2 regions of the Streptomyces sp. NBC_00663 genome follow, and region 2 is predicted to be linked to the other one. Evidence: predicted binding sites of a transcription regulator. Region 2 holds the regulator's gene; the other holds the start of a gene.
What was found. The regulator HrcA, encoded in region 2, represses chaperone genes, less so after heat shock. The targets are predictions, from matches to a motif close to TTNGCACTCNGNNNNNCNGAGTGCNAA.

Region 1 (14,447 bases), 1.2 Mb from region 2:
CTCGGCCACGTCGTCCGGCAGCATCCGGAAGTACTCCGGCGGGGCCCACGGGGTGTGCGAGAAGTGACCGATCCGCAGGTCGGGGCGGAGCTCCCGCAGCATCCCCGGCACCAGCGTGAGGTGGTAGTCCTGCACCACGACCGCCGCGCCCCGCGCGGCCTCCGCCGCCAGCGCCTCGGCGAAGGCGCGGTTGTAGGTCTCGTACGACGCCCACTGCCGCCGGAACTCCGCGTCGAAGACCGGTTCCAGCGGGGTCTGGTACAGCAGATGGTGGACGAACCACAGGACCGAGTTGGCGATGCCGTTGTACGCGTCCGCGTGCACGCCGGCGGGGATGTCGAGCATCCGTACGCCGGCCTCGCCCTCCCCGCGCCGTACCGCCTCGCGGTCGCCGTCGCTCAGCGCCGAGCAGACCCACAGGGCGTCCGCGTCGGAGCCGATCGCCGACAGCCCCGAGACCAGCCCACCCCCACCGCGCCGGGCGGACAGCGTGCCGTCCGCCCGGACCTCGTAGGAGACCGGGCCACGGTTGGAGGCCACCAGTACCTGAGCAGCACCGAACGTTGAAGCCATACGGATCAACCTAGCCCGGCCACGGAACACTCAAACGTGCGTCCGGTCCGATGCGGCCCGCCCGACCGCAAGGCTCAGGCCACCTTGCGGGTCGCGTACTCCGCGATCTCCGCCATCGGCGGGCGTTCCTCCGTGTCCACGGAGTAGGTGCGGGGCTCGAAGCCGGTCTCGCCGCGTTCGAACTGGGTGAGGGAGGGGCGGACGAGGTGGCCGCGGGCCAGCCGGAGCTGGGCGGTGCGGTAGATCGCGGCGGACATCCGGCCGAGGGCCTGCCCGTCCTGGTGACGGTGTTTGCGGACACCGACGTCGACCTGGGCGAGCGCGTCGAGGCCGACGAGGTGCAGGGCGTCGACGAGCATGCCGAGCTCGATGCCGTAGCCGACCGGGAACGGCAGCTGCTCCAGCAGAGAGCGGCGGGCCGCGTACTCACCGCCCAGCGGCTGGACGAAACCGGCCAGCTGCGGCCAGTGCATGTTCAGCAGCGGGCGGGCCATCAGCTCGGTCACCCGGCCGCCCTGGCCCGCGGCGCCGCCGAGCGGACGGTCGTACATGGCCTTGACCAGGTCGACCCCGGGTTCGGTGAGCAGCGGGCCGACGATCCCGGCGACGAAGTCGGAGGAGAACTCCTTCAGGTCGGCGTCGATGAAACAGACGATGTCGCCGCTGGTCACCAGCAGCGAGCGCCACAGCACCTCGCCCTTGCCGGGGACGGCGGGCAGGCGGGGCAGGATCGCGTCGCGGTGCACCACCGTGGCCCCGGCCGCGGCCGCCACTTCCGCCGTACGGTCGCTCGACCCCGAGTCGACGACGACTATCTCGTCGACCAGCGGGACCTGCTGCATGAGGTCGTGACGGATGATCGCGACGATGTCGCCGACCGTCTCCTCCTCGTTCAGCGCGGGCAGCACCACACTGACCGACTGGCCCGTGCGCTGCTTGGCGGCCAGTATCTGGTGGAGCGGCCGGTCGGTCACGGACCAGGAGCGGGTGGTCAGCCAGCGCTCGACTTCTTCCAGCACGTAGGCGACTCCTCTACTTGTGATCCACTACTTGTGATCCATCTCGCGGTTCGGACGTCTATCTCAACTGTCCACCTCGTCGGTTACAGTCTTGAACAACGCGGATGACCATCACATGTCCTGGATGGTCCGACGTTCACAACTTCATACCGCTCATCCAGAGGGGCAGAGGGATACGGCCCGATGAAGCCCCGGCAACCCTCCAGTCGGTACTCGTAGATCATTGTTGATCGCTCCGCGAGGCTCCCGACTCGGGAAGGTGCCAAATCCGTCTCACGGCGAGATGCGTCGTGAGGAAGATGAGGAGAAAGGGCCTCGCCTCTCATGGCTGCGCAGACTGTCGCAAACACCACCGGAACCACCGTCGACCTCGGCCCCGCCGCGGCGCTCAGCTGCCGCGAATGCGGTCACCGGGTGCCTCTCGGCCCGGTCTTCGCCTGCGAGGAGTGTTTCGGCCCGCTCGAGATCGCGTACGACTTCTCCGCCTACGACGCCGAGGAGCTCCGCAAGCGGATCGAGGCGGGACCCGCGAACATCTGGCGCTACGCGCCGCTGCTGCCCGTCCCCGCGGACGTGGCCGACAAGCCCAACATCAACCCCGGCTGGACCAAGCTCGTCCAGGCCGACAACCTGGCCCGTGAGCTGGGTGTCGAGGCCGGCAAGCTGTTCGTGAAGGACGACTCCGGCAACCCGACGCACTCCTTCAAGGACCGCGTCGTCGCCCAGGCCATCGAGGCCGCCCGGGTCTTCGGCTTCACCACCCTCTCCTGCTCCTCCACCGGCAACCTCGCGGGTGCCGTCGGCGCCGCCGCCGCCCGCGCCGGCTTCCGCTCCTGCGTGTTCATCCCGCACGACCTGGAGCAGGGCAAGGTCGTCATGGCCGCGGTCTACGGCGGTGAGCTCGTCGGCATCGAGGGCAACTACGACGACGTGAACCGCTTCTGCTCCGAGCTGATCGGCGATCCGGCCGGTGAGGGCTGGGGCTTCGTCAACGTCAACCTGCGGCCGTACTACGCCGAGGGCTCCAAGACCCTCGCGTACGAGATCTGCGAGCAGCTCGGCTGGCGGCTGCCGGACCAGCTGGTCGTGCCGATCGCCTCCGGCTCCCAGCTGACGAAGATCGACAAGGGGCTCCAGGAGCTGATCAAGCTCGGCCTCGTCGAGGACAAGCCGTACAAGATCTTCGGTGCGCAGGCGGAGGGGTGCTCGCCGGTGTCGGTCGCCTACAAGGCGGGCCACGACGTCGTTCGTCCCCAGAAGCCGAACACCATCGCCAAGTCCCTCGCCATCGGCAACCCGGCCGACGGCCCCTACGTCCTCGACATCGCGCGTCGCACCGGCGGTGCGGTGGAGGACGTGAACGACGAGCAGATCGTCGACGCGATCAAGCTGCTGGCCCGCACGGAGGGCATCTTCGCGGAGACGGCCGGTGGCGTGACGGTCGGCGTGACCCGCAAGCTGATCGAGAACGGGCTGCTGGATCCGACGTTGACGACGGTGGTGCTGAACACCGGCGATGGGCTCAAGACGCTGGATGCGGTGGCCGGGACGGGGCTGACCGCGACGATTCGCCCCAACCTTGATTCGTTCCGCGAGGCTGGTCTCGCTTAGTCGTTGTTCGTCTGCGGGCCGGTGGGGGCTGGTCGCGCCCAGGCGGCGGTAGCCGCAAGTCAATACAGCCCCGCGCCCCTGAGGGCGACTACCTGACCGGAGGTCTTGAAAATGAGCGTCACCGTCCGCATCCCCACCATCCTGCGCACCTACACCGGCGGGCAGGCCGAGGTCGCCGCCGAGGGCTCGACCCTCGCCGACGTCATCGCCGACCTGGAGAAGAACCACACGGGTATCGCCGCCCGCGTGCTCGACGACCAGGGCAAGCTGCGCCGGTTCGTCAACGTGTACGTCAACGACGACGACGTCCGCTTCGAGCAGGGCCTGGAGACCGCCACCCCGGACGGTGCCGGCGTCTCGATCATCCCGGCCGTCGCCGGCGGCTGAGTCAAGCTGACCGAATGACCGATCATTACCGTCGGTAAGGCCGATTACCGAGAGTTCAACGAATTGCCCCCTCCGTGAGAGAAACGGAGGGGGCAATTCTCTATGGTTGAGCGCGGTACAGTTGGGGAAGCTGCTGCGCCCCCATGCCACACGCATATGAGTTCCTGCTCCACTTGCGACGAGAAGCAGCCAAAGTGTGCGGTTCTTTTGCGCGTCTTGTGCCTTTTATGAGGCCCGACTTGCCCCGAATTCGGGCGAATTCTCACTACATTCCGGACCCCGCACGTCCAGAATTCTCGTCCGATTGACCTGTTGCAGACGGCAGTTGGACAGATACATTCAGCCGCGGTCGACGCGTTCCGGCGCACGCCCCCAATCCGTGGGGGGTGAGGTCTGACCCGGATCCGCGAAGTGTGGATCTGTGCAAGGGCCAGTAATAGGGGAGTTAGGCATGGCTCAGGGCACCGTCAAGTGGTTCAACGCGGAGAAGGGGTACGGCTTCATCGCGGTCGACGGTGGTGCGGATGTTTTCGTCCACTACAGCGCGATCCAGATGGACGGGTACCGCACCCTGGAAGAGGGCCAGCGGGTCGATTTCGAGATCTCGCAGGGCCAGAAGGGGCCGCAGGCGGACATGGTCCGGCTGGCGACCGGCTGAAGCACGCGCCGACTGATTAGCAGCGACGTTCTTCTTTGAAGGGCCCGCACCTCATGGGGAGTCATGGGTGCGGGCCCTTCGGCGTGCCCGGGACCCCCTGTGGCCTGCGCGGAGCCCTTGCGGCGCCTGGCCGGTCCCTGAGCGGCGCTTGCACTCGACCATGCCGAGTGCTAATTATTGGCGTTAGCACTCTGAAGGTGAGAGTGACAAAGAAGGACCGGGTCGGTGAGGCCCGCAGGCCAGGTGGGGCAAGGAACCACGAGGTGTGCGAGCCGTCCGTCGCGGGCGCGGGCGCGGTCCGAAGGAATCACCCCCAGTCCTGGAGGGACCACTTCACATGGCCAAGATCATCGCGTTCGACGAGGAGGCGCGGCGCGGCCTCGAGCGCGGCATGAACCAGCTCGCGGACGCCGTCAAGGTGACGCTCGGCCCCAAGGGTCGCAACGTCGTCCTCGAGAAGAAGTGGGGCGCCCCCACGATCACCAACGATGGTGTGTCCATCGCCAAGGAGATCGAGCTCGAGGACCCGTACGAGAAGATCGGCGCCGAGCTGGTCAAGGAAGTCGCGAAGAAGACCGACGACGTAGCCGGTGACGGCACGACGACCGCGACCGTCCTGGCCCAGGCCCTGGTGCGCGAGGGTCTGCGCAACGTGGCCGCCGGTGCCAACCCGATGGCCCTCAAGCGCGGTATCGAGAAGGCCGTCGAGGCCGTCTCCGGTGCTCTCCTTGAGCAGGCGAAGGATGTCGAGACCAAGGAGCAGATCGCTTCTACGGCCTCCATCTCCGCCGCCGACACCCAGATCGGCGAGCTCATCGCCGAGGCGATGGACAAGGTCGGCAAGGAAGGCGTCATCACCGTCGAGGAGTCCCAGACCTTCGGTCTGGAGCTGGAGCTGACGGAGGGTATGCGCTTCGACAAGGGCTACATCTCCGCCTACTTCGCCACCGACATGGAGCGTATGGAGGCGTCCCTGGACGACCCGTACATCCTGATCGCCAACTCCAAGATCGGCTCCGTCAAGGACCTGCTCCCGCTCCTGGAGAAGGTCATGCAGTCGGGCAAGCCGCTGCTGATCATCGCCGAGGACGTCGAGGGCGAGGCCCTGTCGACCCTGGTCGTCAACAAGATCCGCGGCACCTTCAAGTCCGTCGCCGTCAAGGCCCCGGGCTTCGGTGACCGCCGCAAGGCCATGCTCGGCGACATCGCCATCCTCACGGGCGGCGAGGTCATCTCCGAGGAGGTCGGCCTCAAGCTGGAGAACGCGACCCTGGACCTCCTGGGCCGCGCCCGCAAGGTCGTCATCACCAAGGACGAGACCACCATCGTCGACGGTGCCGGCTCCGCCGACCAGGTCGCCGGCCGGGTCAACCAGATCCGCGCCGAGATCGAGAACAGCGACTCGGACTACGACCGCGAGAAGCTCCAGGAGCGCCTGGCCAAGCTCGCCGGTGGCGTCGCCGTCATCAAGGCCGGTGCCGCGACCGAGGTCGAGCTCAAGGAGCGCAAGCACCGCATCGAGGACGCCGTGCGCAACGCCAAGGCGGCCGTCGAGGAGGGCATCGTCGCCGGTGGTGGCGTGGCCCTGCTCCAGGCTTCCGCGGTGTTCGAGAAGCTCGAGCTGACGGGTGACGAGGCGACCGGCGCCAACGCCGTGAAGCTCGCCCTGGAGGCTCCGCTCAAGCAGATCGCCGTCAACGGTGGTCTCGAGGGCGGCGTCGTGGTCGAGAAGGTCCGCAACCTGACCGTCGGTTGGGGTCTCAACGCGGCCACGGGCGACTACGTCGACATGATCGCCGAGGGCATCATCGACCCGGCGAAGGTCACGCGCTCCGCTCTTCAGAACGCCGCGTCCATCGCCGCGCTCTTCCTCACCACCGAGGCCGTCATCGCCGACAAGCCGGAGAAGGCCGCCGCGCCCGCCGGTGGCGGTATGCCGGGCGGTGACATGGACTTCTGATCCCTCGCGGATCGGTCCAGTCCTTGCCGAGGGCGGCACTCCCTGTTCCGACAGGGGGTGCCGCCCTCGGGCGTTCCCCGGAGGTGGGCGGGATCACAGGGGCAGTGGAAATGGAGGGATGTACTGAGCGGTTGCCTACTGCGTACTGTCCATGCGTATGCACATACCCGACGGTACCCACCGCTCGTACCACCGCTAGGAGCCCCGCGTGACCGCCTCCCCCTCCCGCGCCGCCGAGATCCTCTCCCGGCCGATCACGATCAACGGCCTGACCGTCCCGAACCGCATCGTGATGGCGCCGATGACCCGGATGTTCTCCCCGGGCGGCATCCCGGGCGCGGACGTGGCGTCGTACTACGCGCGGCGCGCGGCGGCCGGTGTGGGTCTGGTCGTCACCGAGGGGACGTTCGTCGGCCATGACTCGGCCGGGTACAGCGGCCGTGTCCCGCGCTTCCACGGCGAGGAGCAGCTCGCGGGCTGGAAGAAGGTCGCCGAGGACGTGCACGCGGCGGGCGGCACGATCGTCCCGCAGCTGTGGCACATCGGCATGGTCCGCAAGGAGGGGCAGAACCCCTTCCCCGAGGCCCCCGCGGTCGGTCCCTCCGGCATCCGCGTCGGCGCGACCGAGTCCACCGGTACGACGATGACCCAGCGCGACATCGACGATGTCATCGGCGCCTTCGCCGAGGCCGCGGCCGCCGCGGAGCGCATCGGCATGGACGGCGTGGAGATCCACGGCGCGCACGGTTACCTGGTCGACCAGTTCCTGTGGGCCGGCACGAACCGCCGTACGGACGGCTACGGCGGTGACGCGGTCGCCCGTACCAGGTTCGCCGCCGAGATCGTCGCCGCCGTCCGCGAGACCGTCTCCGCCGACTTCCCGGTCATCTTCCGCTACTCGCAGTGGAAGCAGGAGGCCTACGACGCCCGGCTCGCGGAGACCCCGGAGGAGCTGGAGGCCATCCTGAGCCCGCTCGCCGCCGCCGGTGTCGACGCCTTCCACGCCTCCACGCGCCGCTACTGGCTCCCCGAGTTCGACGGCGCCGACCTCAACCTGGCCGGCTGGACCAAGAAGCTCACCGGCAAGCCCGTCATCACCGTCGGCTCCGTCGGCCTCGACGGCGACTTCCTCAACGCCTTCGTGGGCGAGGGATCCCCGCTCAAGGGGCTCGACGATCTCCTCGACCGCCTGGAGCGCGACGAGTTCGACCTCGTGGCCGTCGGGCGCGCGCTGCTCCAGGACCCGGAGTGGGCGGCGAAGGTCCTCGCGGACCGCTTCGAGGAGCTCAAGCCGTACGACGCGGCGGCGCTTCAGTCGCTGAGCTGAGCCCCAACTCCTGTGTAGTGTCCGGGAGATGAGGATTCTCCAGCTCTCGGACACGCACCTGGAGCGCGTTGACGCCGTCAACCGGCACGGTGTCAACGCGCATGACTCCCTGCGGCTCCTGCTGCACGAACTCCGGTATCTGCGGGGCATCGACGCCGTCGTCGTCACCGGCGACCTCGCCGATGACGGGTCCCCGGAGGCGTACACGGCCGTACACGCGCTGGTGGGCGGGTTCGCGCGGGACGTGCTGGGCGGGGTGCCGGTGTTCTATACGACCGGGAACCACGACGAGCGCGAGGCCTTCGGCAAGGTGCTCGGCAGTGGGCACGCGGAGCCCGAGGCCGTTCTGGAGTCGGCGGCGGCGGAGCGGGCCGCGGTGAGCACCGTCGGCGGGTGGCGGTTCGTCACGCTCGACTCGCTGGTGCCCGGGAAGGTGCACGGGCACCTCTCCGCCGGGCAGCTCGCCTGGCTGCGCGAGGTGGTGAGCACCCCGGCCGAGCACGGCACCGTCCTCGCGTTCCATCATCCGCCCATCGCCCTCGACAACCCCCTCCAGCAGGTCTTCGGGCTGCGCAACCCCGCCGACCTCGCCGCCGTGCTGCGCGGCAGCGACGTCCGGGCCGTGCTCACCGGGCACTTCCATCTCCAGCTCTTCGGGCTGCTGGAGTCGGTGCCGGTGTGGGTGACGCCCGGCGTGGTCAGCCGCATCGACCTGACGGCGGCGCCGGGAACCGAGCGTGCCGTGCGCGGGGCCTCGGCCTCGCTCGTCGTGCTCGGCGGTTCCTCCGGGCCGGTCTTCCACACCCTCCACGCGCGTGACCCCCACGCGCACGAGACCGTCTACGAACTGGGGGAGGAACGGGTAAGGGATCTCGTCGCACGGGCATGACCTGCGCCACTTGGGTAAGTCAAGCAACTGACTTAAGGTTGCCTCGGTCAAGTACTAGCCGATGGAGGCCCACCCATGTCCGACGCCCTCGCCCCTCCCGCCCCGGCGGGAGGTTCCGCACCGCCGCGGTCGAACGCCGTGGTGGCGGTGCTGGCCTTCGCCGGAATCGTGGTCTCGCTGATGCAGACCCTGGTGATCCCGATCGTCCCGGAGCTGCCCAAACTCCTGGACGCGCCGGCCTCCGACACCGCCTGGGCCGTCACCGCCACCCTGCTCGCCGCCGCCGTGGCCACCCCGGTCGTCGGCCGCCTCGGTGACATGTTCGGCAAGCGCCGCATGCTGCTGATCAGCGGCGTCATGCTGATCATCGGCTCGGTCGTCTGCGCCCTGGCCGACTCCCTCGTGCCGATGATCATCGGCCGCGCCCTCCAGGGCCTCGCCTCCGGTGTCATCCCGCTCGGCATCAGCATCATGCGCGACGAACTGCCCGCCGAGCGGCTGGCCTCCGCCACCGCCCTGATGAGCGCCTCCCTCGGCATCGGCGGCGCCCTCGGACTGCCCGCCGCCGCGCTCATCGCCGACAACTTCAGCTGGCACGTGCTGTTCTGGACCTCGGCCGTGCTGGGCGCCGTGGCCATCGGCCTGGTCACCGTCTTCGTGCCCGAGTCCCGGGTGCGCACCGGCGGCCGGTTCGACCTCGTCGGTGCCGTGGGCATGGCGGCCGGGCTCATCTGTCTGCTGCTGGCCATCTCCAAGGGCGCCGACTGGGGCTGGGGCAGCGGCACGACCGTCGGGCTGTTCGTCGCGGCCGTCGTGATCCTGGTGGCCTGGGGCTTCTTCGAACTGCGCACCAGCCAGCCGCTGGTGGACCTGCGCACCACCGCCCGCCGTCAGGTGCTGGTCACCAACCTCGCCTCGATCGCCGTCGGCTTCGCCATGTTCGCGATGAGCCTGGTGATCCCGCAGCTTCTCCAGCTCCCCGCCCAGACCGGCTACGGCCTCGGCAAGTCCATGCTCGCCGCCGGTCTGGTCATGGCCCCCTCCGGCCTGGTCATGATGGCCACGGCGCCGATCTCCGCCGCCGTCTCCAAGGCCCGCGGCCCGAAGGTCACGCTGATGATCGGCGCCCTGATCGTGGCCGCCGGGTACGGCCTGAACATCGTCCTGATGAGCGAGGTCTGGCACTTCGTCCTCGTCTCCTGTGTCATCGGCGCCGGCATCGGCTTCACCTACGGCTCGATGCCCGCGCTCATCATGGGCGCGGTGCCCGCGTCGGAGACGGCCGCGGCGAACAGCCTCAACACCCTGATGCGGTCCATCGGCACCTCGTCGGCCAGCGCCATCGCGGGCGTCATCCTGGCCCAGCTGACCACGGACTTCGGCGGCTACGCGCTGCCCTCCGAGAGCGGCTTCAAGGCGGTCCTCGCGGTCGGCGCCGGGGCGGCCCTGCTCGCCTTCGCGGTGGCGTCCTTCATCCCGCGCCAGCGGGTGGCGGGGGACGCGGTGCCGGTGGCGGAGGGGCCGGTGGAGCCGGCCGAGGTCGCCGCCAAGCCGTAGGCGCCGTACGGCAGTCGGGGCCCGTCGCTCATCCGCGGCGGGCCTCTTCCGTGCTGCCTAGAGGTTCCCCAGTGGCTCGATGTCGACCTTCACCGGTGTGCCCCACACCCGCAGCACCTCGTAGTCGGTGAACTCGTGGACCAGCCGGTACGCCATCGCCGCGCGCGGCCCCCTGCGCGCCGCCGCGAGATAGAGCTCGGCCTCGCGGCGGTCGCGGCGCGGGGTGCCGCACAGCTGCCACTCCTGGCCGGTCCACAGCTCGGGCAGCCAGCGCTGCTGCGGCTGGGGCCGGTCGTCGCGGACGCCGTAGCGGGAGGGCGCGGTGGCCGCGGGGCCGGTCTGGGCGGGGCCGTTGATGGAGGCGCGGCGGGCGGCCCGGCGCCGGGTCTCGCACAGCAGGCACAGGTCGGGGGCGTTCTCGTCGACCGGGCCGTTGGGATGCTCGGCGCACCGGGTGCTCGGCGCGGCGGTGGTGACGCTCTCGTCCAGCAGCTCCAGGGCGCGCTTGAGGTCGGCCTTGACCTCGTGGAGCTTGGCGTCGGGGGTGTCGGAGGAGAGGGCCTCGCCGTGCTCGCCGAGAAGACGCAGGGCTCGGCCCAGGGCGGTGAGCTGGGCGTGGTTCATGGGTGAAACCGTACACATCCGGATGAGGCGGTGAGACGCTCCGCCCGGCTCACCGACCTCGGGGACGACGTCGACACGTCGTACTCGTCCGGTGGATCGCGGCGGGTCACCGGCCCAGGTGAGAAACCGCCGATGCCCCGGCGGCGGCCGGGGCATCGGTCAACGGGGGTCAGCCCTGGGGGCAGGCGTGTGTCGGTGCGGAGGCGAGGTCGCCGAGCACGGGCGCGACGGTGTGCTCCGCGGTGCACATCACCGGGGCGGCCGACCCCCAGTGGTTCCCGGAGGCTCCGGAGGCAGGGTCGTGATCGGCGTGCGCGGGGGCGGCGAGGGCGACGGCGGAGGTGGCCAGCGCGGCGGCCATGAGCATCTTCTTCATGATCGGGAAACGACCGGACGGCCACCTGGGTCACATCGGGCCGCGTCCTTGAGCCCGAACACGTACGTCGCCCCGAACCCGACCGCATAGGCCGTCAGCAGCCCGCCCCCGTAGATCCCGGCGAGGACCGGCCACCCCGCGCCGCCCGCGAGCAGCGGGAACAGCGCCCATCCCGACGGCCCGATGGCCGTCGCCCCCACTCCCTGCCCGAGCATCGCGAACAGCCCGACGAAGGCGCCGCCCGCCGCCCCGCCCACGCAGGCCGTGAGGAAAGGGCGCCCCAAGGGCAGGGACACCCCGTAGATCAGCGGCTCGCCCACGCCCAACAACCCTGCCGGAAGCGCCGACTTGATCGTCGTACGCAGGCCGGTGTCGTGCCGCAGCCGCACATACACCGCGACCGCCGCCCCCACCTGCCCCGCACCCGCCATGGCCAGCAGAGGCAGGAGCGGGGTGGAGCCCTGTTGCTCGATGAGGGTGGCGTGGAGGGGGATCAGGGCCTGGTGGAGGCCCAGCATCACCAGGGGGAGGAAGAGGCCGCCGAGGACCGCGCCCGCGAAGACACCCGTCGTCGACAGCAGCCAGTTCGCCGCGGTGCCGATCGCCGACGAGACCGTACCGGCGGCGTACATGAGGACGTACAGGGTCGCGAGGCCGGAGACGAGGACGGTGACCGTCGGCGTCACCAGGACGTCCAGCGCCGCCGGCACCCGCCCCCGGCACCACTTCTCGACGTACGTCCCCAGCAGCGCCGCCGCCAGCGCGCCCAGCACTCCGCCCTGCCCCGGGGCCAGCGTCACGCCGAAGGCCGTCACCTTCGCCACCCCCGGGTAGACGACGACGGCCGCGACCGCCGCGCCCAGGATGGGTGTGCCGCCGAACTCCTTCGCGGTGTTGTACCCGACGAAGACCGCGATGAGGGACATGAAGGCGGACGCGATCGCGGCCAGGGCGGGGGTGAGCGAGGGCAGCCAACCGGCGTTCACCAGCAGCCCGTTGACGCCCGCGAGGATGCCGCAGCCGATCAGCGCGGGGATGAGCGGCAGGAAGACGTTCGCCACCCGGCGCAGGACCGTCCTCACCGACGAGGGTTCCCGCCGTACCAGCAGCGCCTCGAAGTCCGCCGTCACCCGCGCCACGGCCCCCGGCCCCAGCACCACCTGGTACGTGTCGTCCTCCACCACCCCCAGCACCCCCGGCAGCGCCCGCACCGCCTCCCCGTCCACCAGCGAGCGGTCGGCCAGGTCCAGCCGCAGTCGGGTCATGCAGTGGGCGACGGACGTGACGTTCGAGGGGCCGCCCACGAGGGGGAGCAGGGCGGCGGCGAGTTCATCGGAATGGGGCACGCCCCCGAGCGTGCTGCTCAGCCGCCCGCCGCCGCCAGCGCGGCACGCAGATGCCCGCCGGACTCCTCCAGAAGGCGGGTGGCCGCCGGTCCGTCGACCCCGGCGAGGATGACCAGGATGGCGTTCTTCACCTCACCGTCCGTCTCCGCCAGGGCCCGCTCGATCTCCTCGTCCGCCGCGCCCGTGGCGAGGGCGACGATACGGCGGGAGCGCGCCCGGAGCTTCTCGTTCGAGGCGCGCACGTCGACCATGAGGTTCCCGTACGTCTTGCCCAGCCGGATCATCGTGATCGTCGACAGCATGTTCAGGACCAGCTTCTGCGCGGTGCCCGCCTTCAGCCGGGTGGACCCGGTGACCAGCTCAGGGCCCACGACGACCTCGATGCCGTGCTCCGCGGCGGCGGCCAGCGCGCTGCGCGCGTTGCAGGACAGCCCGATCGTCAACGCGCCCTGTGCGCGGGCGTGTTCGACGGCACCGATGGCATACGGGGTACGGCCGGAGGCGGAGACGCCGACCACCGTGTCCAGCGGCGTCAGCTTCAGCGCGTCCAGGTCGGCTCGCGCCAGCTCCTTGGAGTCCTCGGCGCCCTCGACCGAGGTGACCATGGCCTCCCGTCCGCCCGCGATCAGACCGACGACCTGCGCGGGGTCGGTGTTGAAGGTCGGCGGACACTCGGAGGCGTCCAGGACACCCAGGCGCCCCGCGGTACCGGCACCGGCGTAGACCAGCCGGCCGCCCTGGGCCATCCGGGCGGCGACGGCGTCGATGGCGGCACCGATCTCGGGCAGGCGTTGCGCCACGGCGGCGGGCACGGTGACGTCCTCACCGTTCATGAGACGGGCGATGTCGAGGGTGGGCAGCTGATCGATGTCGGCCAGGTCGGGGCGGAAGGCCTCGGTGGTGAGCGCTTCCAACTCGGCGCGCAGATCACGGTGATTGGAGGTGGAGGTCATGGGGGGCGGCTCTTTCAAGTAACGGTGTGGAGTCCTACCTCAGGGGCGCGGGGAACTGCGCGACCAGCCACCACAAACCCGCAGCCGCCAACGCAACACCCACCCCTACGATCACGATCTCCCGCGATGCCGGTGTGCCAACGCCTCGTACGACGAAGCAAGCGCAGGCGCCGCGGTCTCGTAAGTCCTCTGCGCCACCCCCACGAACAGACAGTCCACGACCAACAGCTGACTGGTCCGAGAAGACATCGCCGCCGGCCGCAGCTCGCTCTCCCGGGACGTCGACGTCGTCAGCACATGGTCCGCGTACTGCGTCACCGAACTGTCCGGCCGCCCGGTGATGGCAACCGTCGTCGCCCCGCGTTCGAACGCGACCCGCAGTGGCTCGATGACATCCCCCGTCGCCCCGGAGTGGGTGATCGCGATGGCGACGTCCCCCGCCCTCAGCTGCACCGCGTTGGTGACGGCGAGGTGCGGATCGCTGTGCGCGTGGGCTATCAGCCCGATCCGCAGCAGCTTCTGCGTGAGGTCCTGGGCGACCAGCCCGGACGCCCCGACGCCGTACACGTCGATACGACGCGCGGTCGCGGCGGCGGCGACGGCCGCGGCCAGCTGCACGGTGTCCAGACCGGCGGCCGTGTCGGCCAGCGTCTGCTGCTCGTCGTACGCCAGTTTCGCGACGACGTCGGCGATGGGGTCGTCCACCGCGATGTCCGTCGTGATCGCCGGCGCCCGCCCCGACTGCTGCTGGGCGGCGAGGCCCGCGAGGGCGAGGCGCAGGTCACGGTAGCCGGGGTAGCCGAGGATGCGGGCGGTGCGCACGACCGTCGCCTCGCTCGTGCCCGTCAGCTCCGCGAGGCCGGTGACCGTCAGGGCCGCGCAGCCCGCCGGGTCACCGGCGACGGCCTCGGCGACCCGTTGCATGGAGCGCGTCATGGAAGGGCTGAGGGTGCGCACCTTCGCGGCGAGGGCGGCGGGGGCGGGCGGTGCGCCCGAGGCGCTGCCGAAAATTTCCTTCACGTCCTGCGTCACAAGTGAAAGATATTTTCGGCTCGGTGTCGGGGTCAAGAGTACGCACAATGGGTGCATGGATCCCTCCGGCCTCCCCGTAAGCCCCTTGGAGCAGGCGTTGCACGCGGCACGCGCCCTCGTGCTCGCCGATCTGGT
Region 2 (14,447 bases):
GCGGACCTGCGAGGTCAGGTTGTCCGCCATGAAGTTGACGTTGTCGGTGAGGTCCTTCCAGACGCCGCTCACGCCGCGCACCTGGGCCCGGCCGCCGAGGTTTCCTTCGGTGCCGACCTCGCGGGCGACGCGGGTGACCTCGTCGGCGAAGGCGGAGAGCTGGTCCACCATCGTGTTGATGGTCGACTTCAGTTCGAGGATCTCACCCTGCGCGTCGACCGTGATCTTCTGCGACAGGTCGCCATTGGCCACCGCCGTCGTCACCTGGGCGATGTTGCGGACCTGTGAAGTCAGGTTCGACGCCATGAAGTTGACGTTGTCGGTGAGGTCCTTCCAGACGCCGCTCACGCCCCGCACCTGGGCGCGTCCGCCCAGCTGCCCCTCGGTGCCGACCTCGCGGGCCACCCGCGTGACCTCGTCGGCGAAGGCGGAGAGCTGGTCCACCATCGTGTTCACGGTCAGCTTCAGTTCCAGCAGCTCACCGGTGGCCTCCACGGTGACCGTGCGGGTCAGGTCGCCGCGGGCCACGGCCGTGGTCACCAGGGCGATGTCACGAACCTGCGCGGTCAGCCGGGAGGCCATGGTGTTGACCGCCTCGGTCACATCCCGCCAACTGCCCGACAGACCGGTCACTTTGGCCCGCCCGCCGAGCCGCCCCTCGGTGCCGACTTCACGGGCGACCCGGGTCACCTCGCCCGTGAACAACGACAACTGGTCGACCATCTTGTTCACGGCCCGGCCGAGCCGCCGCAGGTCACCCCGCAACTGGCGGTTGCCGTCGTGCAGATCGACCCGCTGGGTCAGATCGCCGCCCGCCACCGCGTCCAGCACCCGGGTCGCGTTGGCGGCCGGGGCGACCAGGGCGTCCAGCAGCTGGTTCACATCGCTGACCCGGGAGGCCCAGGCGCCGGCACCGGGGCTCGGGGAGAGCCGCTCGTCCAGCCGGCCGTGCCGCACCAGCTCCCGCTTGACCCGCTGGACCTCCGTGGTGAAGTGGACATTGCGGTCCACCAACTGGTTGAAGATCGCGGACAGTTCGGCCACAACGGGGCCGTGCCCCGCCTCCGGCAGCTTCGAGAAGTGCCCGTCCCGCGCGGCCGTCATCGCGGCGAGCAGCGGACGCAGATCCGATGCTCGAATCTGGTCCTGATTCTGTCCGTCTTCGAGCACACGCATAGCACTGTTCTCACTCATGGCGGCCCACTTCGGTAACTCGGTGCTTATGGGCGCGGCCAGTCTGTCACTCTGTCCGCATCGACTGAGGCGTATTCGTCCGAACTGCTCGGGGAGCTGGACATGGGGGCCATTCCGACGCAACGGGAGAGCGATCCCCGTGCTTCTGATGCGCCCGTGCCCGACGGAGTGCTCCCATGCGCCCGAGCGCACGCCACCCTTTCCGGGAGCTCGCACGCGCCGGGCGCCGCCCGCGCACTGCTGCGCGCCGCGCTCGCCGAATGGGCCCAACTCGGCCTGCCCGGCGCCCAACAGCTCACCGAGCGCGTCACCGACGACCTCACGATCGTGACCAGCGAACTCGTCACCAACGCGGTCGTCCACGCGGGCACCGACATCGAACTGGACTGCCGTATGGAGGCGACCGGCGCGCTCGTCGTGGAGGTCACCGACCACCACCCCTCGCGCGCCCCCCGCGCCGGTGCGCCCGAACCGCCGTCCGAACGTGGCGAGTTCGCCACCGGCGGGTCGGAGTACCACCCCGGCACACCGGAGTACGGCCGCGGCCTTCGCCTGGTCGCCGCCCTCGCCGAGTCCTGGGGGATCACGTACCGCACCGGCTCCAAGACCGTGTGGGCCCGGCTCACCCACGAGGGCGGCACGGCCGCCGGCGACCTCGACCCGTACCCGGGGGAGCGCGGTCTGCGGGTCGCCGAGATCCTCGCCCCCGAACCCCAGCGCGCCGAGCGCGACCGGGAGTGGCTCAACCGCGGTGCCCTGTCCTTCCTCGCCGAGGCCTCCGACCTGCTCGCCGGACAGCTCGACGAGGACCTGGTGGCCGCGCTCGCCGGACAGCTGATCGTGCCGCGGCTGGCCGACTGGTGCGCGGTGTGGCTGGAGGACGAGCTCATGGGGCGCTGGGGCTCCCCGCGCGCGACCGAGGCCGACGGCGCGGGCGGCGTCGGAGGCTGGGGCGCCGACGCGATCGCCGGGCCGGGGCCACGGCTGGCCCGCGTCTGGCACGGCAGCGAGAACCTCATCGAGGACCTGCGCCGGGCCCTGGACAAGGAGGCGCCGCGACCTCCCGATCCGCCGCGCTCGGGACCCGTCTCCTTCCCCTGGCCCGGCGAGGCGCTCGGCCCGCACGGCACCCACGGCACGGCCCTCGCGTACCGCCTGATCGCCGGTGGCCGCCCGCTGGGCACCCTGGTCATCGGGCGGGCGGGCCTGCTGCGCTTCCCGGACGAGATCACCGGACTCGTCGAGGACCTCGGCCGCCGGGTCGCCCTCGCCATCAGCGCCGCCCGCCAGTACGCCCGCCAGGCCACCATCAGCGCCGTCCTCCAGCGCGGACTGCTGCCCGGCGCGGTCGCCGAGATCCCCGGGGTGAGCAGCGCGCTCGTCTACGAGCCCTGCGACAAGGCGGGCCCCAGCGGCGACTTCTACGACCTGTTCCCGTCCGGGGACGGCCGCTGGTGCTTCGCCATCGGCGACGTCCAGGGCAAGGGGCCGGAGGCGGCCGTGGTGATCGGGCTGGCCCGGCCCTGGCTGCGGCTGCTGGCCCGGGAGGGGTACGCCGTCGCCGACGTCCTGGACCGCCTCAACCAGCTCCTCCTCGACGACGCCACCGAGGCCGCCGACGCCGCCGCCCGCGCCTTCGCCGGACCGGCGGGCCTCGCCGCGGCCGCCGACGGCCCGCAGACCCGCTTCCTGTCCCTCCTCTTCGGCCAGCTCGTGCCCTTCGACGGCGGCGTCCAGGTCACCCTCGCCTCCGCCGGCCACCCCCTGCCCCTGCTGCTGGGACCCGACGGCGGGGTCTGTGCGGTCGCCCAGCCGCAGACCCTCCTCGGGGTCGTCGAGGACGCCGTCTACACCAGCGAGATCGTCGAGCTGCGCCACGGCGACACCCTCCTGTGCGTCACCGACGGGGTGACCGAGCGGCGCAGCGGCTCCCGCCAGTTCGACGACGGCGACGGCCTCGCCGCGGCCCTCGCCGGCTGCGCGGGCCTGACCGCCCCGCTCATCGCCGAGCGCATCAAACGGCTGGTGCACGAGTTCGGCGTACGACCGCCCGACGACGACCTGGCCCTGCTGGTGCTGCAAGCGGAGTGAGCGCGGAGGCAAGGGCGCGGGTGCTGGACAATGGAAGGCATGCCTTCCGCACTCCCCGACGGCGAGCCCGTCCCCGACGACGGCGCACTCCCCGCGCACGCGCTCTCCGGAGCCGCCGAGCGACCCCTCGGGTTCTATCTGCACGTCCCCTACTGCGCGACCCGCTGCGGGTACTGCGACTTCAACACCTACACCGCCACCGAGCTGCGCGGCAGCGGCGGTGTCCTCGCCTCCCGCGACAACTACGCGGACACCCTGATCGACGAGATCAGGCTGGCGCGCAAGGTGCTGGGGGACGATCCGCGCGAGGTCCGCACGGTGTTCGTGGGCGGCGGTACGCCGACCCTGCTGGGCGCCTCCGATCTCGTACGGATGCTCGCGGCGATCCGTGACGAGTTCGGACTGGCGGCGGACGCCGAGGTCACGACTGAGGCGAACCCGGAGTCGGTGGATCCGGCGTATCTGGCGACCCTGCGCGCGGGCGGCTTCAACCGGATCTCCTTCGGCATGCAGAGCGCGAAGCAGCATGTGCTGCGCGTGCTGGACCGGACCCACACGCCCGGGCGCCCCGAGGCGTGCGTGGCGGAGGCGCGGGCGGCGGGCTTCGAGCACGTCAACCTGGATCTGATCTACGGCACCCCGGGCGAGTCGGACGACGACTGGAGGGCGTCCCTGGACGCGGCGATCGGCGCCGGACCCGACCACGTCTCGGCGTACGCGCTGATCGTGGAGGAGGGCACGCAGCTGGCCCGGCGGATCCGCCGGGGCGAGGTGCCGATGACCGACGACGACGTGCACGCGGACCGGTATCTGATCGCGGAGGACGCGTTCGCGGCGGCCGGCTTCGACTGGTACGAGGTGTCGAACTGGGCGACCTCCGAGGCGGGGCGCTGTCTGCACAACGAGTTGTACTGGCGCGGCGCCGACTGGTGGGGCGCGGGGCCGGGAGCGCACTCGCACGTGGGCGGGGTGCGCTGGTGGAACGTGAAGCATCCCGGCGCGTACGCGGCGGCGCTGGCGGCGGGGAAGTCGCCGGGGGCGGGGCGCGAGGTGCTGTCGGAGGAGGACCGCAGGGTCGAGCGGATTCTGCTGGAGCTGCGCTTGAGGGAGGGTGTACCGCTTGACCTGCTCCGTGAGGAGGGCCGGCGTGCTGCTCGCCGGGCGCTGTCGGACGGGCTTCTTCGGCAGGAGTCGTACGACGAGGGGCGCGCGGTGCTGACGCTTCGGGGGCGGCTGCTGGCGGATGCGGTGGTGCGGGACCTGGTGGACTGAAGGTGCAGGTTTCGTCGTGGCTGGTCGCGCAGTTCCCCGCGCCCCTTTAGGTGGGTTCAGTCAAGCTGTGACGAAATCGATCAGTTCCTCTACTCGGCCCAGGAGCTCTGGCTCCAGGTCCCTGTAAGAGGTCACGCGCTTCAGGATTGCCTGCCATACCGCGCCCGTGTTCTCGGACGGCCAGCCCAGTGCCCTGCACACGCCCGTTTTCCAGTCCTGGCCGTGGGGGACTCTGGGCCACGCCTCGATGCCCAGGGACGACGGCTTCACCGCCTCCCAGATGTCGATGTAGGGGTGGCCGACGACCAGGGCGTGTTCGCTGGTGACCGATGCCGCGATACGGGACTCCTTGCTGCCCGGCACCAGGTGGTCCACCAGGACGCCGAGGCGGGCGTCCGGACCCGGGGCGAACTCCTCCACGATCCTCGGCAGGTCGTCCACGCCCTCCAGGTACTCCACGACCACGCCCTCGATGCGCAGGTCGTCGCCCCAGACCTTCTCGACCAGCTCGGCGTCGTGCCGGCCCTCGACGTAGATGCGTCCGGCGCGGGCCACGCGTGCGCGGGCGCCGGGGACGGCGACCGAACCGGAGGCGGTGCGGGAGGGACGTACAGGCGCGCTTGAAGGCCGTACGAGCGTCACCACCCGGCCCTCCAGCAGGAAACCCCGAGGCTCCAGCGGGAAGACCCGGAGCTTGCCGAAGCGGTCCTCCAGGGTCACCGTGCCCGCCTCGCAGCGGATCACCGCGCCGCAGAAGCCGGTGCCGGGCTCCTCGACCACCAGGCCGGGCTCGGCCGGGACCTCCGGGACGGGCTTCGGCTTCTTCCACGGCGGGGTCAGATCGGCGGAGTACTGGCGCATTCGGATGACGATAGGAGAAGCCGGGGTGCGGTCAGGGCGACACGCCGAAACGCCGGGCCAGGGCGTCCCGCTGCGCCCGCACGAACGCGGCGTCCACCACCGCTCCGTGACCGGGCACGTACAGCGCGTCCTCGCCGCCCAGGTCCAGGAGCCGGTCCAGGGCCGCGGGCCAATGCGACGGTACGGCGTCCGGGCCCGCCTGCGCTTCGCCGGACTCCTCGACCAGGTCACCGCAGAACACCACCTCGGGCGAGCCCGGCACCAGCACCGCGAGGTCGTGGGCCGTGTGCCCGGGGCCGACGTTGGCCAGCAGGACCTGCCGGCCGCCGCCGAGGTCGAGGGTCCACTCGCCGGAGACCAGATGGCGGGGCCGGGCGAGGGCGTCGACCGCCTCCTCGGCCGCCCCCGCCTCCAGGCCGTTGCCGATCGCGTCCGCGCGCAGCTCCTCGCGAGCCTGCTGCTGGTCGAGCAGCGTGTCCATGCCGACCGGCCCGAACACCTCCGCACCCGCGAACGCCGCCGCACCGAAGACATGGTCGAAGTGGGGGTGGGTCAGCGCGAGATGGGTCACACGGTGCCCGGCGAGCGACTCCGCCTGCGCCCGCAGCCGGGCCCCCTCCGCGAGGCTCGACCCGGCATCGATCAACAGGGCCGTGTCCGCCCCGACGACCAGCCCTGCCGTGCAGTCCCAGACCGGGAGCCGGCACCGGCCCACCCCGGCCGCCACCCGCTGCCACCCCAGCTCTTCCCAAGTCACCGTCATACCGCGACGCTAGCCGTACGAGCGGTTCACGAGCTGTCACACCCCGACCGACCTTGCCCGGGTGGCACCCCACCGCCGTACACTGGGCCGCGGGGAACGCTGGCACTCGGGCGGACAGAGTGCCAGGCAGGGGCCTGGGGACCGACTTCTGGAGGTGTGCGCGATGCTGAGTGAACGCAGGCTTCAGGTGCTGCGCGCCATCGTCCAGGACTATGTGGGGACGGAGGAGCCCGTCGGCTCCAAGGCCCTCACCGAGCGCCACAGCCTTGGCGTCTCCCCGGCGACCGTGCGCAACGACATGGCCGCCCTGGAGGACGAGGGGTACATCGCCCAGCCGCACACCAGCGCCGGGCGCATCCCCACCGACAAGGGCTACCGCCTGTTCGTGGACAAGCTCGCGGGCGTCAAGCCCATGACCGCGCCCGAGCGGCGCGCGATCCAGAACTTCCTCGACGGCGCCGTCGACCTCGATGACGTGGTGGCCCGGACCGTGCGGCTGCTCGCGCAGCTCACCCGGCAGGTGGCGGTGGTGCAGTATCCGTCGCTGACCCGGTCCACCGTGCGGCATGTGGAACTGCTCTCGCTCGCCCCGGCGCGCGTGATGCTCGTCCTGATCACCGACACGGGCCGGGTCGAGCAGCGCATGATCGACTGCCCGGCCCCCTTCGGGGAGGCCTCGCTGGCCGATCTGCGGGCGCGCCTCAACAGCCGGGTCGCGGGGCGTCGGTTCGCCGATGTGCCGCGACTGGTCGAGGACCTGCCCGAGGGCTTCGACGTCGAGGATCGGGGTACGGTCGCGACGGTGCTCTCCACGCTGCTGGAGACACTGGTCGAGGAGAACGAGGAACGGTTGATGATCGGCGGAACCGCCAATCTCACCCGCTTCGGACATGACTTCCCCCTCACCATCCGGCCGGTCCTGGAAGCACTGGAGGAGCAGGTCGTGCTCCTCAAGTTGCTTGGCGAGGCCGGGGATTCGGGCATGACCGTACGCATCGGTCACGAGAACGCCTATGAGGGACTCAACTCAACTTCGGTGGTGTCGGTCGGCTACGGTTCGGGCGGCGAGGCAGTAGCCAAGCTCGGCGTGGTCGGACCGACCCGCATGGATTACCCGGGAACGATGGGAGCGGTACGCGCAGTGGCACGGTACGTCGGACAGATCCTGGCGGAGTCGTAAGTGGCCACGGACTACTACGCCGTTCTCGGCGTGCGCCGCGACGCGTCGCAGGATGAGATCAAGAAGGCGTTCCGTCGGCTCGCACGCGAGCTGCACCCGGACGTCAACCCCGATCCGAAGACCCAGGAGCGGTTCAAGGAGATCAACGCCGCTTACGAGGTGCTGTCGGACCCGCAGAAGAAGCAGGTCTACGACCTCGGCGGCGACCCGCTGTCCCAGGCGGGCGGCGCGGGCGCCGGCGGCTTCGGCGCGGGTGGCTTCGGGAACTTCTCGGACATCATGGACGCGTTCTTCGGTACGGCGTCCCAGCGCGGTCCGCGCTCGCGCACCCGGCGCGGCCAGGACGCGATGATCCGGCTGGAGATCGAGCTCGACGAGGCGGCCTTCGGCACCACGAAGGACATCCAGGTCGACACGGCGATCGTCTGCAACACCTGCAACGGTGAGGGCGCGGCGCCGGGAACCTCGGCCCAGACGTGTGACATGTGCCGCGGGCGCGGTGAGGTGTCGCAGGTCACCCGGTCCTTCCTGGGCCAGGTCATGACCTCGCGTCCCTGCCCGCAGTGCCAGGGCTTCGGCACGGTCGTCCCGACGCCGTGTCCCGAGTGCGCCGGTGACGGCCGGATCCGCTCCCGTCGCACACTGACCGTGAAGATCCCGGCCGGTGTGGACAACGGCACGCGGATCCAGCTCGCGGGTGAGGGCGAGGTCGGGCCCGGTGGCGGTCCCGCCGGTGACCTGTACGTCGAGATCCACGAGCTGCCGCACGCGATGTTCCAGCGGCGCGGTGACGATCTGCACTGCACGGTGACGATTCCGATGACGGCGGCGGCGCTCGGTACGAAGGTGCCGCTGGAGACGCTGGACGGGCTGGAGGAGGTCGACATCCGGCCGGGCACGCAGTCCGGGCAGTCGATCCCGCTGCACGGACGCGGTGTCACGCATCTGCGGGGCGGCGGCCGGGGCGATCTCATCGTGCACGTCGAGGTACAGACCCCGAACAAGCTGGACCCGGAGCAGGAGCGTCTGCTGCGCGAACTGGCGAAGCTGCGCGGCGAGGAACGGCCGACAGGACAGTTCCAGCCGGGCCAGCAAGGACTGTTCTCCCGGCTGAAGGACGCGTTCAACGGGCGGTGACACGGGTCGGGCGCCGGCGCCGCAAGGTGGCCGGCGCCTCCTCGTGCCAATGGACTATGCCGGGCGGAAGGCTGGATTCGGACTTGTTCGGGGGACGTGACAACATGCGGGCATGTCCTCCGCGCTGACCGATCTCTTCCCCTATCCGATCGTGCAGGCCCCCATGGCGGGCGGGGTCTCCGTGCCGCGGTTGGCCGCGGCCGTGTCCGACGCCGGGGGGCTCGGGTTCCTTGCCGCCGGGTACAAGACGGCCGACGGCATGTACCAGGAGATCAAGCAGCTGCGCGGGCTGACCGGACGGCCCTTCGGCGTCAATCTGTTCCTGCCGCAGCCCGAGTACGCGGATGCGGCCGCCGTCGACGTCTACTCGCACCAGCTGGCCGGGGAAGCCGCCTGGTACGAGACCGAGCTCGGCGACCCCGAGAGCGGGCGGGACGACGGGTACGACGCCAAGCTCGCCGTACTCCTCGACAACCCCGTACCCGTCGTCTCCTTCCACTTCGGGGTGCCGGGCGGTGAGGTGCTGGAGGCGCTGCGGAGGGCCGGGACCGTCACCCTCGTCACCGCGACCACCCCGGACGAGGCGCTCGCCGTGCAGCGGGCCGGGGCCGACGCGGTGATCGCGCAGGGCGTCGAGGCCGGCGGCCACCAGGGCACCCATCGGGACGTCCCCGAGACCGACGGCGCCGGGCTCGGGCTGCTCTCGCTCGTCGGGCAGATCAGGGAAACCGTGGGGATCCCCGTCGTCGCCGCCGGCGGCATCATGCGCGGCAGTCAGATCGCCGCCGTCCTCGCCGCGGGCGCCAGTGCCGCCCAGCTCGGCACCGCCTTCCTCGCCACCCCCGAGTCCGGCGCCGCCGACCTCCACAAGCAGGCCCTGACCAACCCTCTCTTCGTACGGACCGAACTGACCCGCGCCTTCTCCGGCCGGCCGGCCCGCGGGCTCGTCAACCGGTTCCTGCGCGAGCACGGCCCGTACGCCCCCGCCGCCTACCCCGAGGTCCATCACCTCACCTCGCCGTTGCGCAAGGCCGCCGCCAAGGCCAAGGACGCCCAGGGCATGGCCCTGTGGGCGGGACAGGGGCACCGGATGGCCCGCGAGCTGCCCGCCGGGCAGCTCGTCGAGGTGCTGGCCGCCGAACTCGCCGACGCCACGACAGCGTTGTCCGGCTTCCGGAACGCCGGAGGTGACCCGCGATGACCGCTCCCGTGTTCGTCGTCGAGCACTTCGACGCCGGTGGCGGCGGCCACTACGTCCTCGACGGACCCGAGGGACGGCACGCCGTCTCCGTGAAGCGCCTCCAGCCCGGCGAGGACGTCATCCTCACCGACGGCGCCGGCCGCTGGGCCGACTGTGTCGTGCTCGGCACCGAGGGCAAGGACCGGCTGATCGTCCAGCTGGACGGCGTCAGCGAGGAACCGGTGGCGCAGCCGCGCATCACGGTCGTCCAGGCGCTTCCCAAGGGTGACCGCGGTGAACTCGCCGTCGAGACCATGACCGAGGTCGGCGTCGACGCCGTCGTGCCCTGGCAGGCGGCCCGTTGCATCACCCAGTGGAAGGGCGAGCGAGGGCTCAAGGCACTCGGCAAGTGGCGGGGCACCGCCCGCGAGGCCGGCAAGCAGTCCCGCCGCGTCCGCTTCCCCGAGGTCGCGGACCTGGCCACGACCAAGCAGGTCGCCGCGCTGCTCGCCCGCGCCGACTTCGCCGCCGTACTCCACTCCGACTTCGAACGCGGCAGCCAGGCCCTCGCCACCGCCGAACTCCCCGGCGAGGGTGAGATCGTTCTCGTCGTCGGTCCCGAAGGGGGCGTCGCCAAGGACGAGTTGGCGCTCTTCGAGGAGGCCGGTGCGAAGGCGTACGTGCTGGGCCCTACCGTGTTGCGTACGTCGACCGCCGGGACGGCGGCCGCGGCCCTGCTCCTCGGCCGCACCGGCCGCTGGTCCTGACCGATCCTCCGGGGGAAACACCGTGGAACTCGCCCAAGTACGGCTCCTCGTCACCGACTTTGCCGCCTGTTACCGCTTCTACGCCGAAGTCCTCGGTCTGAAGCCGCAGTCGGGGGCGACCGAGGGACCGTACGAGAAGTTCAGCCCCAGCACAGGGGCGGCCGGTATCGCCCTCCAGGACCGGGCCATGATGGCCGGGATACTTGGCGAACTGGGCGACGCGGCCAGCGGGCACCGGTCGTTGGTGGTGCTGCGCGTCGACGCCCTGGACTCCTACTGCGAGCAGATCACCGCCCGGGGCGCGGAACTGCTGCACGGGCCCGCCCCGATGACGGACCGTATGCGGGTCGCCCACCTCAAGGACCCGGAGGGGAACCTGGTGGAACTCCAGGAGTGGCTGCTGCTGCGCGCTTGAGATCGACGGCCTCGGCGACGGCGTGGAAGAACTCCCAGCCGTCCAACTCGCCCTCACCGGGCGGCAGCAGACCACGCCGGGTCGCCTCGTCGAGCAGGGCACGTACGACACCGGGCTCGCGGAGATTGATGCCCGCGCCCTGGCCGTCCATCGCCCAGCCCTGGAACCAGATGTCGCCCTCGGAGACGTACCGGCCCGAGCCCGCGCCGCCCGGCCGGAACACGAACCGGGTGCGCCGGCCACCGCGGTGCAGGGTGACGATGTCCCGCCAGACGCCGTCGGCGCCCTTCTTCTGACGGAAGTTCCACAGATACGTCGTCTGCTCGTCGATGACGAGACGTCGGAGCCGGCGGTCTTTGCGCATGGCGTCACGTTAAGCGGACGGGCGGTGCCGGGTCGCCGGGTTTTCGGTGAGGGCTTCAGACGAGGGCGTCAGGCGAGGGCTTCACTCGATTGTGGGACGAGTGTCCGTATGCGCCCTACCGCGTCGGGCGGGACAGTGGGAAGCTGCCCTCCATGGGGGTATTGAGGAGGATTTGGCGGCACCGGGGCCGACGCGTCGCCGCCGTGGCCGCGCTCGCCGTCGTGACCGTCGGTGGCGCCGTCGCCTGTGATCCCGCGGGGCTGAGCTCCGCGTCCGTGGCGTACACCACCGACCAGACCGTCACCAAGGAGCTGGAGCGGCAGCACGCCAAGGTGCAGTGGCTCACCTGCCAGGCGTCCTACGGCAACCGCCCCACCCCGACCGCGACCGAGAACGCCGTCGCCGAGGTGCACTGCACCGGCGAGACCAGCGACGGCAAGGACATCAAGGCCGACGGGAAGATCACCCGGGTCGTCAACGGGCAGTGCGTGCGGGGTGAGTTGACCGCCAAGATCGACGGCAAGCAGTGGTTCCAGGTCAACGGTCTCGGCAACTGCAACGCCACCCCCGAGCCCACGCACGGCAACGGACAGCCCGGTGCCACGGTCACGGTCACCGTCACGGAGACGGTGTGGTGCGACAAGTACCCGGACTGCCGCCCGGTGCAGGGCAAATGACCTTAGGGTGATCGGGTGACCCAGCCCGCGACGCCCGCGTATCTCCGATACCCGCACCTGACCGGCGACCTGGTGGCCTTCACCGCCGAGGACGACGTGTGGATCGCGCCCCTCGACGGCGGCCGGGCCTGGCGGGTCAGCACCGACAACGTGCCGGTCTCCACCCCCCGAGTCTCACCCGACGGCACGACCGTCGCCTGGACCTCGACGCGCGACGGGGCACCCGAGGTGCACATCGCGCCGGTCGACGGCGGGCCCGCGAAACGGCTCACCCACTGGGGGAGTTGGCGTACCCAGGTGCGCGGCTGGACCCCGGACGGGCAGGTCCTCGCCCTCACCACCCACGGCCAGGCCAGCCCGCGCCGCTCCTGGGCGCACGCCGTCCCGCTCGACGGCGGACCGTCCACCGTCCTGCCGTACGGCCCGGTCGGCGCCGTCGCCCAAGGGCCGTCCACCGTGCTGCTGTCGGCGCCCATGGGGCGGGAGGCGGCCTGGTGGAAGCGGTACCGGGGCGGTACCGCGGGCAAGTTGTGGATCGACGACGGGGGCGACGGGGAGTTCGTACGGCTGCATGAGGAGCTCGACGGGAACATCGAGTTCCCGGTGTGGGCGGGGGAGCGCATCGCGTTTCTCTCCGACCACGAAGGCGTCGGGGCGCTCTACTCCTCCCTCGCCGACGGGGCCGATCTGCGCCGGCACACCCCGATCGACGGGTTCTACGCCCGCCACGCGGCCGGGGACGGCGGCCGGGTCGTCTACGCCTGCGCCGGTGAGCTGTGGATCCTCGACGACCTGGACGGGGCGGAGCCGCGCCGTCTGGACATCCGGCTCGGCGGCTCGCGGGCCGACCTCCAGCCGTACACCCTGAACGCCTCCCGCTGGGTCGAGTCGGCCTCTCCCGACCACACCGCGCGCGGCAGTGCCGTCTGTGTGCGCGGTGCCGTGCACTGGGTCACCCATCGCTCCGGCCCGGCCCGCGCGCTCGCCGCGCGGCCCGGCGTACGGTCCCGGCTGCCGCAGGCCTTCCGGGCCGACGGCGAGGAGTGGGTGGTGTGGGTGACGGACGCCGAGGGCGACGACGCCCTGGAGTTCGCGCCCGCCACCGGCCTCGCCCCCGGCGCCACCCCGCGCCGGCTCGCCGCCGGACAGCTCGGCCGGGTCCTCGACCTGACGATGGCGCCCGACGGCAGCCGGGCCGCCGTCGCCTCGCACGACGGGCGCGTCCTCCTCGTCGAGCGCGAGACCGGCGAGGTCCGCGAGGTCGACCGCAGCGAGGACGGCGACGCCTCCGGGCTGGTCTTCTCCCCCGACTCCGCCTGGCTCGCCTGGTCCCACCCCGGCCCGCGGCCGCTGTGCCAGCTGCGCCTCGCCAACACCACCGACCTGTCGGTCACCGAGGCCACCCCGCTGCGCTTCCAGGACTACGCCCCCGCCTTCACCCTCGACGGCAAGCACCTGGCGTTCCTCTCCACCCGCTCCTTCGACCCGGTCTACGACGAGCACGTCTTCGACCTGGCCTTCGTGGAGGGCGCCCGACCGCACCTCATCACCCTCGCCGCCACCACCCCCTCGCCCTTCGGCCCGCAGCGCCACGGCCGCCCCTTCGACGCGCCCGACAAGGACGAGACCCCCGACAGCGAGGGCGCCCCGGCCACCCGTATCGACCTCGACGGGCTCGCCGACCGGATCGTGCCGTTCCCGGTGGAGGCCGCCCGCTACTCCGACCTGCGCACCGCCAAGGACGGCGTCCTGTGGCTGCGCCACCCGGTGCGCGGGGTGCTGGGCGCCTCCCGGGCCACGCCCGACGCCCCGGACCCCAAGACCGAGCTGGAGCGCTTCGACCTCGTCCAGCAGCGCATCGAGCATCTGGCCGCCGACGCCGACCACTTCGCCGTCAGCGGCGACGGCAAGCGGGTCCTGCTGTGGACCGACGGCCGGATCAAGGTCGTACCGAGCGACCGCCGCGCCTCGAACGACGACGACAGCGACAGCAACATCACCGTCGACCTCACCCGGGTCCGCCAGACCATCGACCCGGCGGCCGAGTGGCGGCAGATGTACGACGAGACCGGCCGCCTCCTGCGCGACCACTTCTGGCTCCCCGACCTCGGCGGCGCCGACTGGGACGGCGTCCTCGACCGCTACCGCCCCGTCCTCGACCGCGTCGCCACCCACGACGACCTCGTCGACCTCCTCTGGGAGGTCCAGGGCGAACTGGGCACCTCGCACGCCTACGTCGTCCCGCGCGGCGGCTACGGCAACGGCGCCCGGCAGGGCCTGCTCGGCGCCGACATCTCCCGTCACGAGGACGGCAGTTGGCGCATCGACCGCATCCTCCCCTCGGAGACCTCCGACCCCGACGCCCGCTCCCCGCTCGCCGCCCCCGGCGTCGCGGTCCGCGCCGGGGACGCGATCGTCGCGGTCGCGGGGCGGACCGTGGACCCCGTGACGGGCCCGGGGCCGCTGCTCGTCGGCACGGCGGGCAAGCCGATCGAGCTGACGATCTCGCCCTCGGGCGGCGGGGACGTACGGCACGCGGTCGTCGT

Region 1: the regulator HrcA is predicted to act here: its motif matches at 4,396-4,422, upstream of groL (chaperonin GroEL).

The regions. Positions count from the first base shown of each region.
Region 1 covers NZ_CP109027.1:5,326,980-5,341,426, forward strand. Annotated here, with positions in the region: gene OG866_RS24270 (alpha,alpha-trehalose-phosphate synthase (UDP-forming)) at 1-573, opposite strand, end outside; gene OG866_RS24275 (glucosyl-3-phosphoglycerate synthase) at 648-1,592, opposite strand; SAM riboswitch class I at 1,743-1,898, shown strand; gene thrC (threonine synthase) at 1,917-3,203, shown strand; gene OG866_RS24285 (MoaD/ThiS family protein) at 3,315-3,590, shown strand; gene OG866_RS24290 (cold-shock protein) at 4,042-4,248, shown strand; gene groL (chaperonin GroEL) at 4,586-6,208, shown strand; gene OG866_RS24300 (NADH:flavin oxidoreductase) at 6,417-7,535, shown strand; gene OG866_RS24305 (metallophosphoesterase family protein) at 7,564-8,424, shown strand; gene OG866_RS24310 (MFS transporter) at 8,500-9,981, shown strand; gene OG866_RS24315 (hypothetical protein) at 10,039-10,605, opposite strand; gene OG866_RS24320 (hypothetical protein) at 10,775-10,981, opposite strand; gene OG866_RS24325 (PTS transporter subunit EIIC) at 10,978-12,327, opposite strand; gene murQ (N-acetylmuramic acid 6-phosphate etherase) at 12,345-13,280, opposite strand; gene OG866_RS24335 (MurR/RpiR family transcriptional regulator) at 13,392-14,312, opposite strand; gene OG866_RS24340 (hypothetical protein) at 14,368-14,447, shown strand, end outside.
Region 2 covers NZ_CP109027.1:6,481,205-6,495,651, forward strand. Annotated here, with positions in the region: gene OG866_RS29560 (HAMP domain-containing protein) at 1-1,194, opposite strand, end outside; gene OG866_RS29565 (SpoIIE family protein phosphatase) at 1,297-3,285, shown strand; gene hemW (radical SAM family heme chaperone HemW) at 3,325-4,557, shown strand; gene OG866_RS29575 (DUF3097 domain-containing protein) at 4,618-5,418, opposite strand; gene OG866_RS29580 (MBL fold metallo-hydrolase) at 5,450-6,181, opposite strand; gene hrcA (heat-inducible transcriptional repressor HrcA) at 6,345-7,361, shown strand; gene dnaJ (molecular chaperone DnaJ) at 7,362-8,498, shown strand; gene OG866_RS29595 (nitronate monooxygenase) at 8,611-9,699, shown strand; gene OG866_RS29600 (16S rRNA (uracil(1498)-N(3))-methyltransferase) at 9,696-10,445, shown strand; gene OG866_RS29605 (VOC family protein) at 10,468-10,860, shown strand; gene OG866_RS29610 (hypothetical protein) at 10,802-11,224, opposite strand; gene OG866_RS29615 (hypothetical protein) at 11,377-11,901, shown strand; gene OG866_RS29620 (S41 family peptidase) at 11,917-14,447, shown strand, end outside.